One region of the Paenibacillus sp. PSB04 genome, then DNA from elsewhere that is predicted to be linked to it. Evidence: riboswitches for the same ligand, from Rfam matches in the RefSeq annotation. Region 1 holds a riboswitch; the other holds the start of a gene.
The links. A riboswitch is a leader RNA that binds a small molecule or an ion and turns the genes downstream of it on or off. The one in region 1 is predicted to bind S-adenosylmethionine.
Positions count from the first base shown of each region.

Region 2: another riboswitch for S-adenosylmethionine. It lies ahead of metA (homoserine O-acetyltransferase MetA); the one in region 1 lies ahead of K2F33_RS14435 (methionine ABC transporter ATP-binding protein).

Region 1 is NZ_CP081301.1:3,130,974-3,138,755, reverse strand. It holds gene K2F33_RS14440 (methionine ABC transporter permease) at 53-721, opposite strand; gene K2F33_RS14435 (methionine ABC transporter ATP-binding protein) at 721-1,737, opposite strand; SAM riboswitch class I at 1,891-2,026, opposite strand; gene K2F33_RS14430 (Cthe_2314 family HEPN domain-containing protein) at 2,116-2,835, opposite strand; gene K2F33_RS14425 (UbiD family decarboxylase) at 2,860-4,626, opposite strand; gene K2F33_RS14420 (COX15/CtaA family protein) at 4,728-5,723, opposite strand; gene K2F33_RS14415 (thioredoxin family protein) at 6,034-6,378, opposite strand; gene K2F33_RS14410 (DUF2515 domain-containing protein) at 6,519-7,782, shown strand, end outside.
Region 2 is NZ_CP081301.1:55,119-62,900, forward strand. It holds gene K2F33_RS00240 (aminotransferase class I/II-fold pyridoxal phosphate-dependent enzyme) at 1-998, opposite strand, end outside; gene K2F33_RS00245 (PLP-dependent transferase) at 995-2,179, opposite strand; gene metA (homoserine O-acetyltransferase MetA) at 2,204-3,139, opposite strand; SAM riboswitch class I at 3,262-3,388, opposite strand; gene corA (magnesium/cobalt transporter CorA) at 3,813-4,748, shown strand; gene K2F33_RS00260 (HRDC domain-containing protein) at 4,874-5,881, opposite strand; gene K2F33_RS00265 (ROK family transcriptional regulator) at 6,175-7,341, opposite strand; gene K2F33_RS00270 (glycoside hydrolase family 43 protein) at 7,460-7,782, opposite strand, start outside.

The DNA.
Region 1 (7,782 bases):
GTCAAATCCGGTGATCCGGATGCATGACTGTGAGCCAAACACGTTGTACGCCTTACTTTCTGGTAAAGTGACGCACCAGCCGGTCGCCCGCCATTTGCAGCAGCTGTACCAGCACGATCATGAAGATGACGGAAATAATCATGACGGTCGTTTCATAGCGGTAATAACCGTAGCGGATGGCCAAATCGCCGAGACCGCCGCCGCCAACCATTCCCGACATCGCCGTATAGGATACGAGTGTCACGACCGTAATCGTAATTCCGGCCAGCAGGCCCGGTCTTGCTTCGGGCAGCAGCACCCGCGTAATGACCTGCCAGGTCGAAGCGCCCATCGAATGCGCCGCCTCGATTACGCCACGGTCCACTTCACGCAGCGATGTTTCCACCAGTCTGGCGAAGAACGGCGCAGCGGCGATCACCAGCGGCGGAATCGTCCCCAGCACCCCGAAGGTGACGCCGACGATCGCTTTCGTGACCGGGATCAGGGCGACGATCAGGATGATAAACGGGACCGAACGGAGGATGTTCACGATAAAGGAAATGACCGCATAAACGGCACGCACCCAGCCTGTCGTCGAGCGCGATGCCATAAACAGCAAGATGCCGATCGGAAGACCGAGGATAAAGGTGAACACCGCGGAAGCCCCGAGCATTTTCAGCGTATCCAGAGTGGCTACGCCGATCTCGTTCCAGTCAACCGAGGAAAAATCCAAACCCCACATCAGTTCATCACCTCCACGTCAAGCCCCTGCTCGCTCAGCTTCGCGAGCGTCGCATCGATCTGATCCCGTCCGCCCTCAAAGCGGACGATCAGCTGCCCGTACGGGGTATCTTTAATGGTGGAAATGGTGCCCTGCAGGATGGCGAAATCCGCCCCCGTCTCGCGCACGGTCCGGGACAGGATGGACTCGTACGTTTTGCTGCCGAGAAACGTAATTTTCACGGCCTGCGCCGGACCCGTTCCGGAAGCCTGGGCAGCCAGCTCAAGCGGTTCGCCCTGGCTCTGCTCCCCGCGGACAAAATCCTTGGTCACGGGGTGCTGCGGCTTCAGGAATACGTCCGTGACCGCCCCCTCTTCAACGATGCCGCCTTGATGGATCACGGCCACCCGGTCGCAGATGCTCTGGATGACGTGCATCTCATGGGTGATCAGGACGATCGTCAGATTAAACCTCTGGTTAATGTCCAGCAGAAGCTTCAGGATCGAATCCGTCGTCTGCGGATCGAGTGCCGAAGTCGCTTCGTCGCACAGCAGCACCTGCGGATCGCTGGCCAGCGCGCGGGCGATGCCCACCCTCTGCTTCTGGCCTCCCGACAACTGGGCCGGATATTTATTGCAGTGGGCTTCCAGCCCGACCAGCGCAATCAGCTCGTTAACTTTGGCCTCCACCTCCGCCTTGCCCTTACGGGCCAACCGGAGCGGAAAGGCGATGTTGTCATACACCGTCGCCGAGCTCAGCAGATTGAAATGCTGAAAAATCATCCCGATCTTCCGCCGTTCGTTCTGCAGCCGCTGCTTGCTCAGGCCCGTCAGGTTAACGCCGCCTACCCATACTTCTCCGGAGGTCGGGCGTTCCAGCAGGTTCATGCACCGGATCAAGGTGCTCTTCCCTGCGCCCGAGTGGCCGATCACGCCAAAAATTTCTCCTTTATGAATGCTGAGGTTCAGCCCGGACAAAGCCTCCGTCGCCTTTGCCCCTTGGCCGTACCTTTTCGTCAGCTGCTTCAGTTCGATCAACCGAAGGGCCCCCCTCTCTTCCCCCTATCCTACCCGAATAGGGTTCACATAATCTATCTAAATGACCAGTCTATTCTATCGAATCCAGGCAAAATAAAAAGCCCCTCTGACAGAATCAGAAAAGGGGCTCCCTTATTTGTAAAAGTCGCTGCCTTCTCATCTGCCAACCCGCAGCTTAAGCTGCAGCTTGTAGGAATTAGCACCATGACATTCAAGTAACGGCGGATGCCGTGCTCAAATCGGTTGCCGGGCTTCATCGGGCCTGTCCCTCCGCCTCTCTCGATAAGAAAAGATTATGAAATTAATGATGACGTGTTTTCATTTTTACAGTATAGATATATTTGCGCACTTTGTCAAAAGGAAATTTGTTGTATCCCTTTATGGATGCATGCCTTCCTTTTTCCACAGCTTGTTGGCGTAATGAAAGGATGCCGAGAGCGACTTGCATACCATGTCCAGCCCCTGCTTCAGCTCGCTCAAATGCTGGTCCAGATCCTCCAGCTCGACCTTATCCTTAAGACCTTGGTGCCGCTGCCACAAGTCATCCTGCATCTCGGAGTTCATGTAATGAACCTCCGCATTGCGCCGTTTGCGCAGCACGTTCAGGGCGCTCTTGTATTCGTCCTTGATCTCTGACAGCTGCCCGGCCAGGCCTTCATGGGTTTTCATGTAGTGAAACTGCCGGAGCACCGTAAAATAGGAAAAATGCGGTTTGTTCTTCTGCGTGTTCAGATCGAACAGATCATTGAGCACCGTTCCGAGCTTGTCCAGAACGGAAAACACGCGGATAAATCCGTTTTTATAGAAATATACGTACCTGGCGTACTCGGCCTGCTCCTCAATCGTCATGTCATCTACATAACCGGCCTTGACCGATTGACGGAAAAAGGAAGCGGCATACCAGCTCTGCTCCAATTCATCCAGGGAAGACACCAAACCGCGTGTCCATATCTCCAGTTTGCGGTAATCATGGCTGGGATCCTCATTCTTTTCGATCTCGTTCTGGAGCAAATGGATCGTCTCCACCATCGTTTCGATGGCATCTTCGAGCAGCCCGTTATTTTGGCGGGGCATCTCTCCAAGCAGCGTTCGCAGCATCGGCATTCTCTCCCTGATCAGTATTTACGCAAAATAACTGTTCCAGCGTTCATCCACCTTCTTGACGATATCCTCCCGCGGAATCAGTTCGTCCGGATACCCGGTTTTCATGCGTGCATCCACTACAATCGGCAGGCGGTACGACAGATGATGATTCCGCACTTCGGCACCCGCATAGATGTCCGTGGCCGGGTTGAAGCGCGTAAACACCGTCCACAGGAAGGACGTCTGGTCGGCTGCCGTCTGGCGGGCATCGTCCACCAGAAGGACGAGCGGCCATTCGGTTCCCTTCTCCTGCAGCCGCTGCAGCAGGCGCTCCGGCAGCTCCGGCTCGTCCTCGTACCCAGCGCCTGAGACAAGGAGGCAGCCTCCGCAGTAAGGAACCATCTGTTCGATCTCCGCGATCGGCCCCTCCTCATAAGCACGCGGCAGCTCGCGAACCGGCTCCCCGATCCCCATCAGCACGGCTTTGCTGCCGTGGTTCAGCTTGCGTCCGGTGTAATCGAGCGTATCGTGGGATGTCTTATTAAATATAAACAGATCGACGGCCGGGTTAAACCGCGCAAGGACCGTTTCCAGCAGCTCGCTGGCGTTCTCGAGATCGACCGGCTGGTCGGTCAGGATCAGGAATTTGGTCAGGGACAGCTGACCTTCACCCAGCATCCGGAAGGCGGATACGAGCGCCTCGCGGGAGTAACTGACGCGGACTATAGCCGAAGCAAGGGCATGGAAACCCGTCTCGGCATATGTCCACAGCGACTTGATCGAAGGCATGACGAGCGGGAAGGCCGGCGACAGCAGACGCTGCAGAAATTCGCCCATGAAATAGTCCTCCTGCCGCGGCTTGCCTACGATCGTCGCCGGATAAATGGCGTCCTTGCGGTGCCACATATGGTTGACGTGAAAGACCGGAAAGTCATGCATCAGGGAGTAATACCCGTAATGGTCCCCGAACGGGCCTTCCGGACGCCGTTCGAACGGCGGGACGAGGCCGCTGATCGCAAACTCGGCTTCCGCCGGAATCCGGTGCCCGCCGAGCGGATTTTCCACCATCGGCAGCTTTTCGCCGAGAATCATGGACGTGAGCAGCAGCTCGGGCAGCATTTCCGGGCCCGGCGCAATCGCCGACGCGATCAGGGCCGGCGGTCCGCCGAGGAACGTCGTCATGCGCAGCGCTTCGCCGCGCTGCTCGGCTTCGTGGTAATGGAAGCCGCCGCCCTTGTGGATCTGCCAGTGAATACCGGTCGTCTGGTTGTCATAAATCTGCATGCGGTACATGCCCAGATTGTGGTCCTTGGGCCGCGATGGGCTCTCCGTATAAACAAGAGGCAGCGTAATGAACGGGCCGCCGTCTTCCTGCCAGCTTGTGACCCGCGGCAGGTCTTTCAGCGGCTGGTCGCTGCGGGAGACACCGAGCACAGGGGCATCGCCCATCGGTACGGTTTTCATGCCTACCTTTAGAATGTCCTTGATCAGGCCGCGTTCATTCCACAGCGCCGACAGCGTCGGCGGAAGCATCGTATCGAGCGCACCCACCAGGGACTTCATCAGCTCCTCCGGACGCGGTCCGAACGCCATGTCTACGCGCCGGCTGGTACCGAACAGATTCGTAGCCACGGGAAACGGAGTCCCCTGTACATTCGTAAACAGCAGCGCCGGCCCCTGTTCGTCGATGACCCGGCGGTGGATCTCCGCCAGCTCCAGATACGGATCCACGGGAGCCTCGATCACTTTCAGGTCATTTTCCTTGCGCAAGGCTTCGAGCCATTGGCGTAAATTTTGATAGCTCACACGATCATTCCTCTCCAGAATAAGCCAAAAAATAATAAATAAACTTACAAACAAAGCCCTCGAATCACTTCGCGGACTTTGGATGTGCAGCGGTATTCAGTTCATCGTTTGCCGCCCTGCGGCTCAAAGCCGATTCCCCGGGCGGCCGAAGCGGACTTCGGCTGCTGAAGCGTCGCCCTTCCGGTCTGCCAGACGCGGACGCTCAAATAACAGAGCACGCCGAACAGAGACGAAATCAGCAGATTGTGCAGCAGCGCGGAAAAGATGTATACCTCCGGCTTGTTCAGCGTCGACACGATCGCCGCCCCGCTGAACACCTGCATCAGGCACAGCGTTACCGCGGCGATGCCGAGGCCCTGCAGCTCCCGGTTCCCCCGGTTCAGCCGGTAGCCGCAGACGGCCAGTACGGCGATGGCGATCAGCAGCAGCAGTGCCGCGATCCGGTGGATAAACGCGATAGTCACCCCTCCGGACAGCTCGGGAATGAACTTCCCGTTGCACAGCGGCCATCCCAGGCACCCCCCCGCCGAGTTGGTGTGGCTGACATATGCTCCGATATAAACGACGATATAGGAGTAGATGGTCACGGCCCATGTATAGCCGCGGAAGGTCGCACTGACGCGCGACGTACCGCCGGACGGGTACGAAGCCTCGCCCAGTTTGTCCATCCTTCGGGCGCCTAAGGCCAGCATCAGCGAGCTGGCAAATGCGATCAGCGAGAAACCGAAGTGGAAGGCAAGCACGGCCGAGGACTGGTCATACACGACGGCCATTGCCCCCATGACAGCCTGAACCAATACGAAAATAAGGGTCAACACCGAATACGTGCGCAGGTCACGCCGGTTCTTGGCGAACAGATGGAAGGCGACCACCACCGCGACCGCTGTAAGCCCTGCCAGCCCGCTGACCAGCCGGTGCGAATATTCAATTAATGAGGCGATGGTATGCGCCGGAACGAACTCACCGTGACACAGCGGCCATTCATGCCCGCATCCGAGTCCGGAATCGGTCTTGGTGACCACGGTTCCGCCGAACGTCGCAAAAAACATCACGACAAACGTTAAATAACTAAGCCATTTCAATTGTCTGGTATTCAAAATTCTCTCACCTGCTGCTCATAATAAAAACTTTACTACTGAAGACAGGTACCTCAATATTTTACCAATCTCATCTATTATACCTGATTCCTTGACATACATCACCGCCACTTTGTGACAAAATGTCGGAGAAATGTCGGATAAATGAAACAGCCCCACGAAGTGGGGCCTTTGCTTCGCTGCCGGTTCGGCCAAATGGTAGTGAAACCCGAATACCTTCGGTTCCGTACAGCCATGCCATGAAGCTGCTCTCTAAAGAGAAAAGCACCGCCTCAAATGCCTCTGTGCGGCAAGAGCGGTGCGAATGAGCTTATTTATGAATCGTTCTGTATACGTCCAGCGCCGTATTCAGGAATCCCTCGATTTCTTCGCGAGATTTGCGAAGCTTGTTTACCAGCCGCACCAGCTCCCGGCCGTCCGAAAAGGCCACAAAGCTTGGTATGCCCAAAATGTTCAGCTCCTGGCTGAGGTCGCCGACTTGATCCACGTCCACTTCGACAAGCGTCAGATCGTTCGAAAATTTCGTTTCCACGTCCGGCATAAACGGGTCCATAAATTTGCAGTCCGAGCACCAATCCGCTTTAAATACGGCTACGGTCAGTCTCGGAGACTGGATTGCGACTTGAAATTCGGCTTGAGAAGTAATTTTTTGCATGGATATCCGCCCTTTCTATCCCATATCTTGTCCAATTCTTGTCCATTTCTTCTCTTAGTGAATCAAAATACCGAGTGGAAGTCAAATTTTTTAGCCATACTGAAAGTAATGTGAGGTTTACAAGAAAGGAGGATGCGGTCATGCCGGTAACATCTGCACAGCGCACCCTTGTACCCGCCTGGATCCGGATCATGTCGGCCCTGCCGAAGACGGCCGCCGAGGTCGCCCGCGGCAAAGCCGCCGGCTGGAAAGCCTCGCGGCAGCTGACCCGCCGCCGCCGGCCGCTCGACTGGAAGGAGACGTCCGCCCAGAGTATCCGCGACCAGCTGGACCGGATGGCCGGCGACATCGGCCGGATGCGGGAAATGCGCAACCACCTGGCTTATCCCCGGGATACGAATGCCCGCTCCCAGGAAGAGCAGGACATTCTACATACGATCCGGACCCGCACCCGGGAGGCGAACCGCAGCAACATTACGCGGACGAAGGCCTATTACGATTGCTACCGGGAGTATCCCGAGCTCCATTGGTCCTTTTTGGCCCACATGGTGTCGCGGAACGCCGGCTGGAATATGAGCGACCTGAAGGGCGGACTCATGTCCGATCTGATGGAGCCTTCCGCCCGGGAAGACCTGTACCGGATGCTGGAGCGGTGCAACGCGCTCATTTTTCAGGACGCCTACCCCCAGCTTCTGCTGTACAGTCACAGCCGGCGCCTTGGACGGAGCTTGTTTCACCTGCTCCCGAGCTTTGGCGTATCGGCGTTCATGAGCCCGTTCTGGGACCGCTTCTGGATTGAACGGGACAGCGCCCTGCTTGCCATCGGGCTGATCATCAATGAACAAAACTATATTGAGGGCCGCGTCGTGCAGAACGGTTATTATCAAAGCCGGGTCCTCCGTAAAAAAGCATTTTCCATGCACAGCAAATTTCAGATGAATCAAGTCGTCTTCCCGATGCTGCCGCATATCCCGGAGCTCGAAGCCGACGTGTTCCATACCCCCGAAGAAAAGTCCCGGATCCGCGAGTCAGCCGGCTACGCCGCCGATTCCATGGTCGGACTCATTCTGGAGCAGTTCTCCAGCCTGAACGAGAGGATTGCCTTCGGCAAAGCGCTTTACGCCACTCTGTTCGGTTACGAGGATGTATTGTCCGGCGTGCACTCGTTCGCTTCAGTCGTCGAGCATCGCGGTTCACGGAGCGAATATTGGCCGCAGCTGTTTACCCATGACAAGAAAAACGCGCTAAACTCCCCGCTGGAAAGTGTCGAGCTGATGAAGCCGGGATGGCTCCCCGGCGGCCGGCGCCTGTACAGCCCGCTCCTGCACGACGTGTGGCATGACCTGTACAGCGAACCGATCCCGCGGTATGACTGGTTCAAAAACGAGGATGCGATTCATTACG
Region 2 (7,782 bases), 3.1 Mb from region 1:
AGCGGGATCTGCGCGCGGTTCAGCACCTGTTTGGCCCGCTCGCCGGAGCCCACGTCAAACGAGACGACGGCCCCGTAGCCGGTGGACTGCTTCTCGTGAATTTCTCTGCCGGGATGATCGATGAGCCCCGGGTAAAAGACCTGCGTAATATCCTGACGCCCTTTGAGCCAAGCGGCCAGTACGGCCGCGCTCTCTTCGCTGTGCTTCATGCGTGCCTGCAATGTTTTCATGCCCCGCATCAGCAGCCAGCTCTCCTGTACGCCCAGCACCGTTCCCAGGCCGTTTTGCAGCTGCTTCAGCTGGCGGCCGATTTCCTCGGTACGGGCGACGGCCAGACCGGCCAGCACGTCGCTGTGTCCGCCAAGGAACTTCGTGGCGCTGTGCAGTACGATATCCACACCCACCTCGATGGGACGCTGGTAATACGGCGTCATAAACGTGTTATCGACCATGGTGAGCAGATCATGCTCTTTGGCCCACTTGGTGACGGCTTCGATATCGGTTATTTTCAGCGTCGGATTCGACGGGGTTTCCATATATACAGCCTTGGTGTTCGGCTTCAGCGCAGCCTTCACCTGTTCCAGGTCGGTCATGTCGACGAAAGTGCTCTCAATGCCGTGGCGGTTCAAAATGCTTGTAAGCAGGCGGTAGGTTCCGCCGTATACGTCCTCGGTCACGATCATGTGGTCGCCGGCCGACAGAAGCATAAACGTGCTCGAAATGGCCGCCATGCCCGACGAATAGGCGAACCCGCGCACCCCGCCTTCGAGCAGGGCAATATAGTCTTCCAGCGCCTGGCGCGTCGGATTGCCCGAACGGCTGTAATCATGCACCGGCGGATTGAAGATATCTGCATGGTGGAACGTAGACGCCTGATAGATCGGCACGCTGGAGGCTCCCGTCACACCATCGATTTCCGAGCCGAAATGGAGCAGCTTGGTCGCGAATTTCCGCTCCTGCTTGCTTTTATCCTGATGTCCTTTGCCCAAATCACTCATCCTTGGCTGCTCCCTTCCACTTCCTTGATCGCGGCATCCAATGCGCCGCCCAGATCCGCAATCAGGTCATCGATATGCTCGATGCCCACCGAGAAACGGAGCAGGCGGTCGTCGACGCCGACGGCCTTGCGGATTTCTTCCGGTATATCGGCATGCGTCTGCACGGCCGGATAGGTCATCAGCGACTCGACGCCGCCAAGGCTTTCCGCAAAGGCGATCAGCTGGATGTGGCGAAGCACGGGCTCTACGTACCGGGCATCCTTCACCTTAAAGGAGAAGATCCCCGTATTCCCCCGGGACTGCCGGCTTTGGATGTCATGTCCCGGATGGTCCGGAAGCGCCGGATAGAACACTTCGGCAACCGCCGGATGCGTCTGGAGGTACTTGGCCATCGCCGTGGCGTTGCTTTCATGGCGCTCCATCCGCAGGGCCAGCGTCTTCATTCCTTTCATGAGCTGATAGGAATCCGTCGGCCCGAGCACCGCCCCGATGGAATTGTGCAGAATCGCTATTTCCTCGGACAGCTCTTTGCCCTTGGTCACGATCAGGCCTGCAAGGACATCGTTATGTCCGCCCAGGTATTTGGTCGCGCTGTGTACGACGATATCCGCGCCGAGCTCGATCGGCCGCTGGAAGAACGGCGTGAGGAGCGTATTGTCCACGATGGACAGCAAGCCGTGACGGTGCGCCCAATTGGAGACGGCCTCGATGTCCGTAATCATCATGAGCGGATTCGTCGGCGTCTCGATAAACACCGCTTTCGTATTCGGGCGTCTGGACTGTTCCAGCTCGTCCAGATTGTTGGTGTCGACATACGTCGCGGTAACCCCGTATTTGGAAAGGATTCTTTCCAGCAGGCGGTATGTACCACCGTACAGGTCCAGCGAAACGATCAGGTGATCGCCCTGGCTGAACAGGGTGAAGATGGTTTGCAGCGCAGCCATGCCTGAGCTGCAGGCAAAGCCGGCGTCGCCGGATTCCAGCTTCGCTGCCGCGGCTTCGAGCACTTTGCGGGTCGGGCTGGCGGTCCGGGCGTAATCAAAACCGGTGCTTTGCCCAAGCTTCGGATGGCGGAAGGCGGTTGCCTGATAAATCGGGAAGTTTACCGCTCCGGTCACGGGTTCTTCAACGGAGCCGATTTGGGCCAATCTGCTTTCAATTTTCCATGGTTCCTTTTCCATATGCGTATCCTCCTGTAGGGTCAACTAAATTTGCGGCCAGACTTCAAGACTCTCCCCGATATCATAAGGAGTCTCCTGATATACATAGTAATTCAGCCAATTTGAGAATAATAAGTTGGCATGCGAGCGCCAGATGGCGAGCGGAGCCTGATTCGGATCGTCGTTCGGGTAGTAGTTGACCGGAATTTTCATGTCCATGCCTTTCGCGATATCGCGCTCATACTCCCATTTCAGCGAATCCGGATCGTATTCGGAGTGGCCTGCTACAAAGATCTGCTTGCCGTCCTTGCTTGCTACCATATGAATGCCGGCTTCCTCTGACTCCGAGAGGATCTCCAGCTCCTCCACATGCTCGATATCCTCGCGCCGCACCTCGGTGTGGCGGGAGTGCGGTACATAGAATACATCGTCGAAGCCGCGGAGAAGCTTCACGTTGTTCTTCATCACCCGGTGCGGGAATACGCCGAAGCATTTCTCCTTCAGGTCCCACTTCGGAATGCCGTAGTGGTGGAACAATCCGGCCTGGGAGGCCCAACAGATATGCATCGTCGAAGTGACGTTCGTTTTGGTCCAGTCCATAATTTCGCGGAGCTCATCCCAATAGTTCACGTCTTCAAAATCCATTTTTTCGACCGGCGCCCCGGTGATGATCATCCCGTCAAAACGGCGGTGCTTCACTTCCTCGAACGTTTTGTAGAACGACTTCAGGTGCTCCGAAGGCGTGTTCTTGGAAATATGGGAGCCCGGATGAAGCAGCACAATGTCGACCTGCAGCGGCGAGTTCCCAAGCAGGCGGAGAAGCTGGGTTTCTGTCGTTTCCTTGGTCGGCATCAGATTGAGAATCGCGATGCGCAGCGGACGGATGTCCTGGTGATACGCTTTGGTATCGTCCATGACGAAAATATTTTCCCGGGTAAGAACTTCTTTCGCCGGTAAAGTGTCGGGAATCTTGATCGGCATCGTTATCATCTCTCCTTTTTTCTGAAAACCGCGAAAATCGTAGCTTGAGAAGAAGCCGAGTATACAAAAATGACCTTTCCCATACAAAAGAGAAAGGTCATTACACGCTCATTACCGCGCCTCTCTCATCTGTCAGGAGACAACGCCCAAAGGCCGCTGCCATGCTCCTGCAAGAATTAGCACCGTGCGTAAATACCGCCGGTTGCCGGGTTTCATCGGGCTAGTCCCTCCACCTGCTCTTGATAAGATTTCGCTGTATTCAATTTTACATTGTCTTGTTCCTTACTTTAAATCATAAGCCCATCCTTCGTCAAGACGCGGATTTGTCATTTTCGGCAGCATATCGTGCACCGATCGAAGGTCGCTTCCATACCCTGTTATCGGGACCTGCCGGCCGCCATTTTGTTCTTGAAAGGAATAAAACCCGGCGTTATACTAGACAAGTGTTTCATACCCCGATATGACTGAGGTGACATGAAAGATGGAAGGCGACCCGAGCCCGAAGCTGAATGCATGGAAAACACAACTGCATAGACCTGAGATCAGCTTGCCGGCAGAGGGAAGTTTTCGTTTTCATGCCCGTACGTTTATTCAGTACTCCCCCAAATCCCGCTGACCGGCAGCGCTGATTTCTTTTCTATGCTCAAACATCTTGAGCAAGGAGTGAAGTCATATGAAAATCCGGTTGGTAAACGAAGGAGTATTTACTCCGATCGATGACCTGCAAACTGTACTAACCCCACCTTTGGCCGGCTTTTATTGGATCGACGCCGACGTCGACGACCTCGCGGAGCTGCAGCCGCTGTTTTCGCTGCATGATCTGGCGGTTGAAGACTGTCTCAGCGAAGAGGAGCAGCGCCCGAAGATCGAAATTTACGAAAACCATTATTTTATCGTGGTCAACAGCATCCGGTTTGACGATGAGGAGATTTTTCTGCGCGCACTGAACGTTTTCCTCGGAAGACACTTCATCATTACGGTGACGAAACAGAAAATCAACGAGCTGCGGACGCTGAAGCCGATCCTGTGGGAACAGGAAGTCAGCGGACCGGACCGTTTTCTGTACCTGCTGATCGACCTCGTGGTTGACAACTACTTTGTGGTCGGCGACCGGATCGAAGCCAAAATCGAGAAGCTCGAAGAAGACATTCTCATGCACACGAAAAAGTCCCATTTGAACGAAATTATCGGTCTGCGAAGCGAGATTCTGTGGCTGAAAAAAGTGCTGGGTCCGCAGAAGGATGTCATCAATACGTTAAATAAAAAAGACCTCCGGCTGATTGACGATCAGCTGCAAAAATATTTCAGCGACATTTACGAAAATGCGGTCAAAATTTCCGAAACATTCGATACGTACCGCGATCTGATGAGCAACTTGCGCGAGGCCTACCAGTCAAGTATCGCCAACCGCGCGAACGAGATCATGAGAGTGTTTACGGCCATGACCGTGATCTTCATGCCATTGACGATCATTACAGGAATCTATGGCATGAACTTCGATAACATTCCGGAAATTCATTGGAAATACGGTTATTTCATGATCCTCGGCATCATGCTCGTCCTTGGTCTCGGCATGGTTGTCATTTTCAAGAAAAAAGACTGGATTTGAAAGTCAGCGCATCACCCCATCATCATGCAATGGATAACAGGACGAAGGAGACGGCCGCATGCGGTTAGAGCCTTCGTCCTTTTTGCATGGTCACCATCCGTAACTCCGGCGGGGAAGCATACCGTTCACCCCACGCTTCTGCGGCTGCCGGGCTGCCGGCGGAACCGGATGCGGATCAGCCGGATCCGCTCATAACGCTGCTCCATGCCGCTTCCCGAGGCGGCATCCTCTCCGTATACTTGCAGCAGCACCGGCTTCAAGAGCGCGTCGCCCAGCTCCTCCAACGCGGCCCACACCCGCTCCTGCTCCTCGTTCGGCACCTCCTCCAGCTCGCTTTGGATCAGCCGCTCGGTATCATACCCTTCCTTCTCCAGCTGCTCCAGCGCCTCCACCAGGTCTCTGCGCGGCAGGCCGCATTCCTGTTCCAGCTGCTGCAGGTTCATCCCCTCATAAATTCCCTTCAGCATGGTGCGCCGGGTACGGTATTTATCCAGGTCCTGCTTGTACTTGTGCTCTTTCTGCTTGTAGGTCCACGATAGATATGACTGGTCGTCCAGGGCATCATACACCCAATCCAGCGGAAATTCGTGGCTGCGCTGCACCGTTCCCGCAATCTCGATCAGGTCGGCTCCGTACTCCGACGCCTTGCTCTCCCCGACGCCTGGAAGCTGCAGCAGCTCTTCGATCGTATGCGGCACGAAGGCACTGATCAGACGGAGCACCCGGTTGCTGGCGATAAAATAAGGAGCCTTGCGTTCACTGGCCGCCTTCCTTCTCCGCCAGGCGGTGAGTTCGGCGTACAGCTCCTCGTTGTTGTGCAGTTCACTGTAGCAGTACAGCTTCTGTACAGCATGGCTGCGGCCCTTCAGCTCCTCTTCCTCATGGAACGTGCCGTCGATCAACGGGCGGAATCCTTCGCCGAGTTTGACCGCAAGGCCGTGCCTGTAAATGTACAGCATCTCATTCCAGGATCCGCCTTCATACCAAGCGGTATCCATTGCTTCCCCGGTCATCTCCAGATCTCTCCACCCGAGATGCCAGGTTCCCTCCTCTTCGCCGATCCATACCTGCGCGAGCTTTTCTCCCTCGCTTCCCGCATCCTTCACAAGTCGGTTCATAAAAACGATTTGCATGTTCACCAATTCCTCCATCCACGTAGGGTAATCAGCACAACGCAAAAAAGCACCTCTCTTAAATTAAGAGAGGTGCTTCCCCATTCGTGCAGATGTGCTGTTATAGTTGATCATACCATATTATGTAAAATGGTCAATGGGTTTTTCGCCAAATCTCCGAAATAATCAGCTCCTAAGAAGCTTTCAATTCAACTGAATTAGAACTTAGCCATTTGGATTTGGACAAAATACAAGCCGTTGTCCCTTCACAAGCCGTCGCTGAATTTCATTCCGGTTCATCGTAAATGCCCGGATTACTTGGTAAAAAGTAAATCATGCGATTCCAATCCGAGAATTTTCCTGGATACCAAGGCAACTCCGCCAAAGAGCGTTAATTCATGAATATGGTGGTCAAGCGAAATAATTTGTGTGGAGCCAAGCGGATCAAGTGAAGAATATTCTTTAATAATCCCGTCTAGTAGGTATGGGAAAAAGGCGATAAATCGTGAGGAAAGGAACACAGCATCCGGAGCGCTGTATTGGATTAAATTATAAGAGATTTGTGCAATGGCTATGACCCATTCCTCCATGATAGCCGCAATTTGTTCATCCTTGATCTCCATTAAAAGAATAAAATCCTCTAACGTAAATTCTGGTTTGTTTTTCAATTTGCCGATCCGGTCAAGCACCGCTTTTTCGGAATAAATTTCTTCTAAACGCCGATTTTTTTTATTTTCCGACATGATAATGGATCGTCCGATTTCGCCGGACAATCCGTTTAAGCCTTTATACAGGCGTCTCTCGATAATCGTTCCTACGCCTATTCCGTTATGAATGTTTAAGGCTAGAATGTTATCGAATTGAATATCCTCGGTATGGCGGTAAAAATCCCGGATATAAATCGCCGTAAGATTGGCTTCATTTTCGATGATAACAGGAACGTCGATCAGCTCCTTCAACGCATCGATCAAATCAAAGGACTGAAAGTCCAAGAACGGACTATACAGGATCTGATTGTCCAGTACCGGCGCGTGAAGCGAAATGGAGATTCCAACCAATCCGTTAATCGTATCGTACTTTTCCAAATTCAAAATCACGTTTTTCATCAATGCAAAAATATCTCTTACTTTGTTCGTATATAATTTAATGGAAACATGGTGAATAAGCTCGCCATTAATGTAGTTGACGGAATATCTTAAATGATGAATGCCCATATCGAAAGCCAGTACAAACCCATACTTACGATTAAAACGTATTAAATTGGGCCGACGCCCCCCAATGTTGGATGCTTCCCCCGTTCCCAGCTCTTCAATCAAGCCTTGGTCTTGAAGCTCGCGTACGATGGAAGAAACCGTGGACTTTTGAAGATTGATTTGGTCGGCTATTGAACTTCTAGACGTCTGATCAGTATTAAATAGAGTTTTTAATACCAATTTTTTGTTATTTTCTCTCATAACATCCTGATCAGTTTTCATAATCATTTGTTGTAATCCCTTTCAAATGTTATCGTACTTAGAAGTATAGCATATTAATTAACATTACTACTAAGAAAGAGCTGGAAGTCATATTCTTCCAGCTCTTTCTTGGGATCCTGATTAATTATTTATCAAGCTCTTTATACGTAAAATAATCGAAATCTGCCGGCAATTCATAACCGGAATAATCAACATTAGCCATCCCGACAAACGCTCCCGTAAAAAATCCGCCGTAGGACTGTACCACGTAATCGTCGGACAAAATCGCAGCATCCAGCGTTACGTCGATATCCGTCCACTGTTCGCCGTCAAAGGAATAGGCGTAGGTGTACGTTTCTTTCCGGACCTTCGCTTTAAAATGCACGTATTCCGCATGTTCGGGAACTTTAACGGCTTTATCCTTCAGAAAGCTCGTGAGAACGCCACGGTCATTTTGCGTCACTTCAA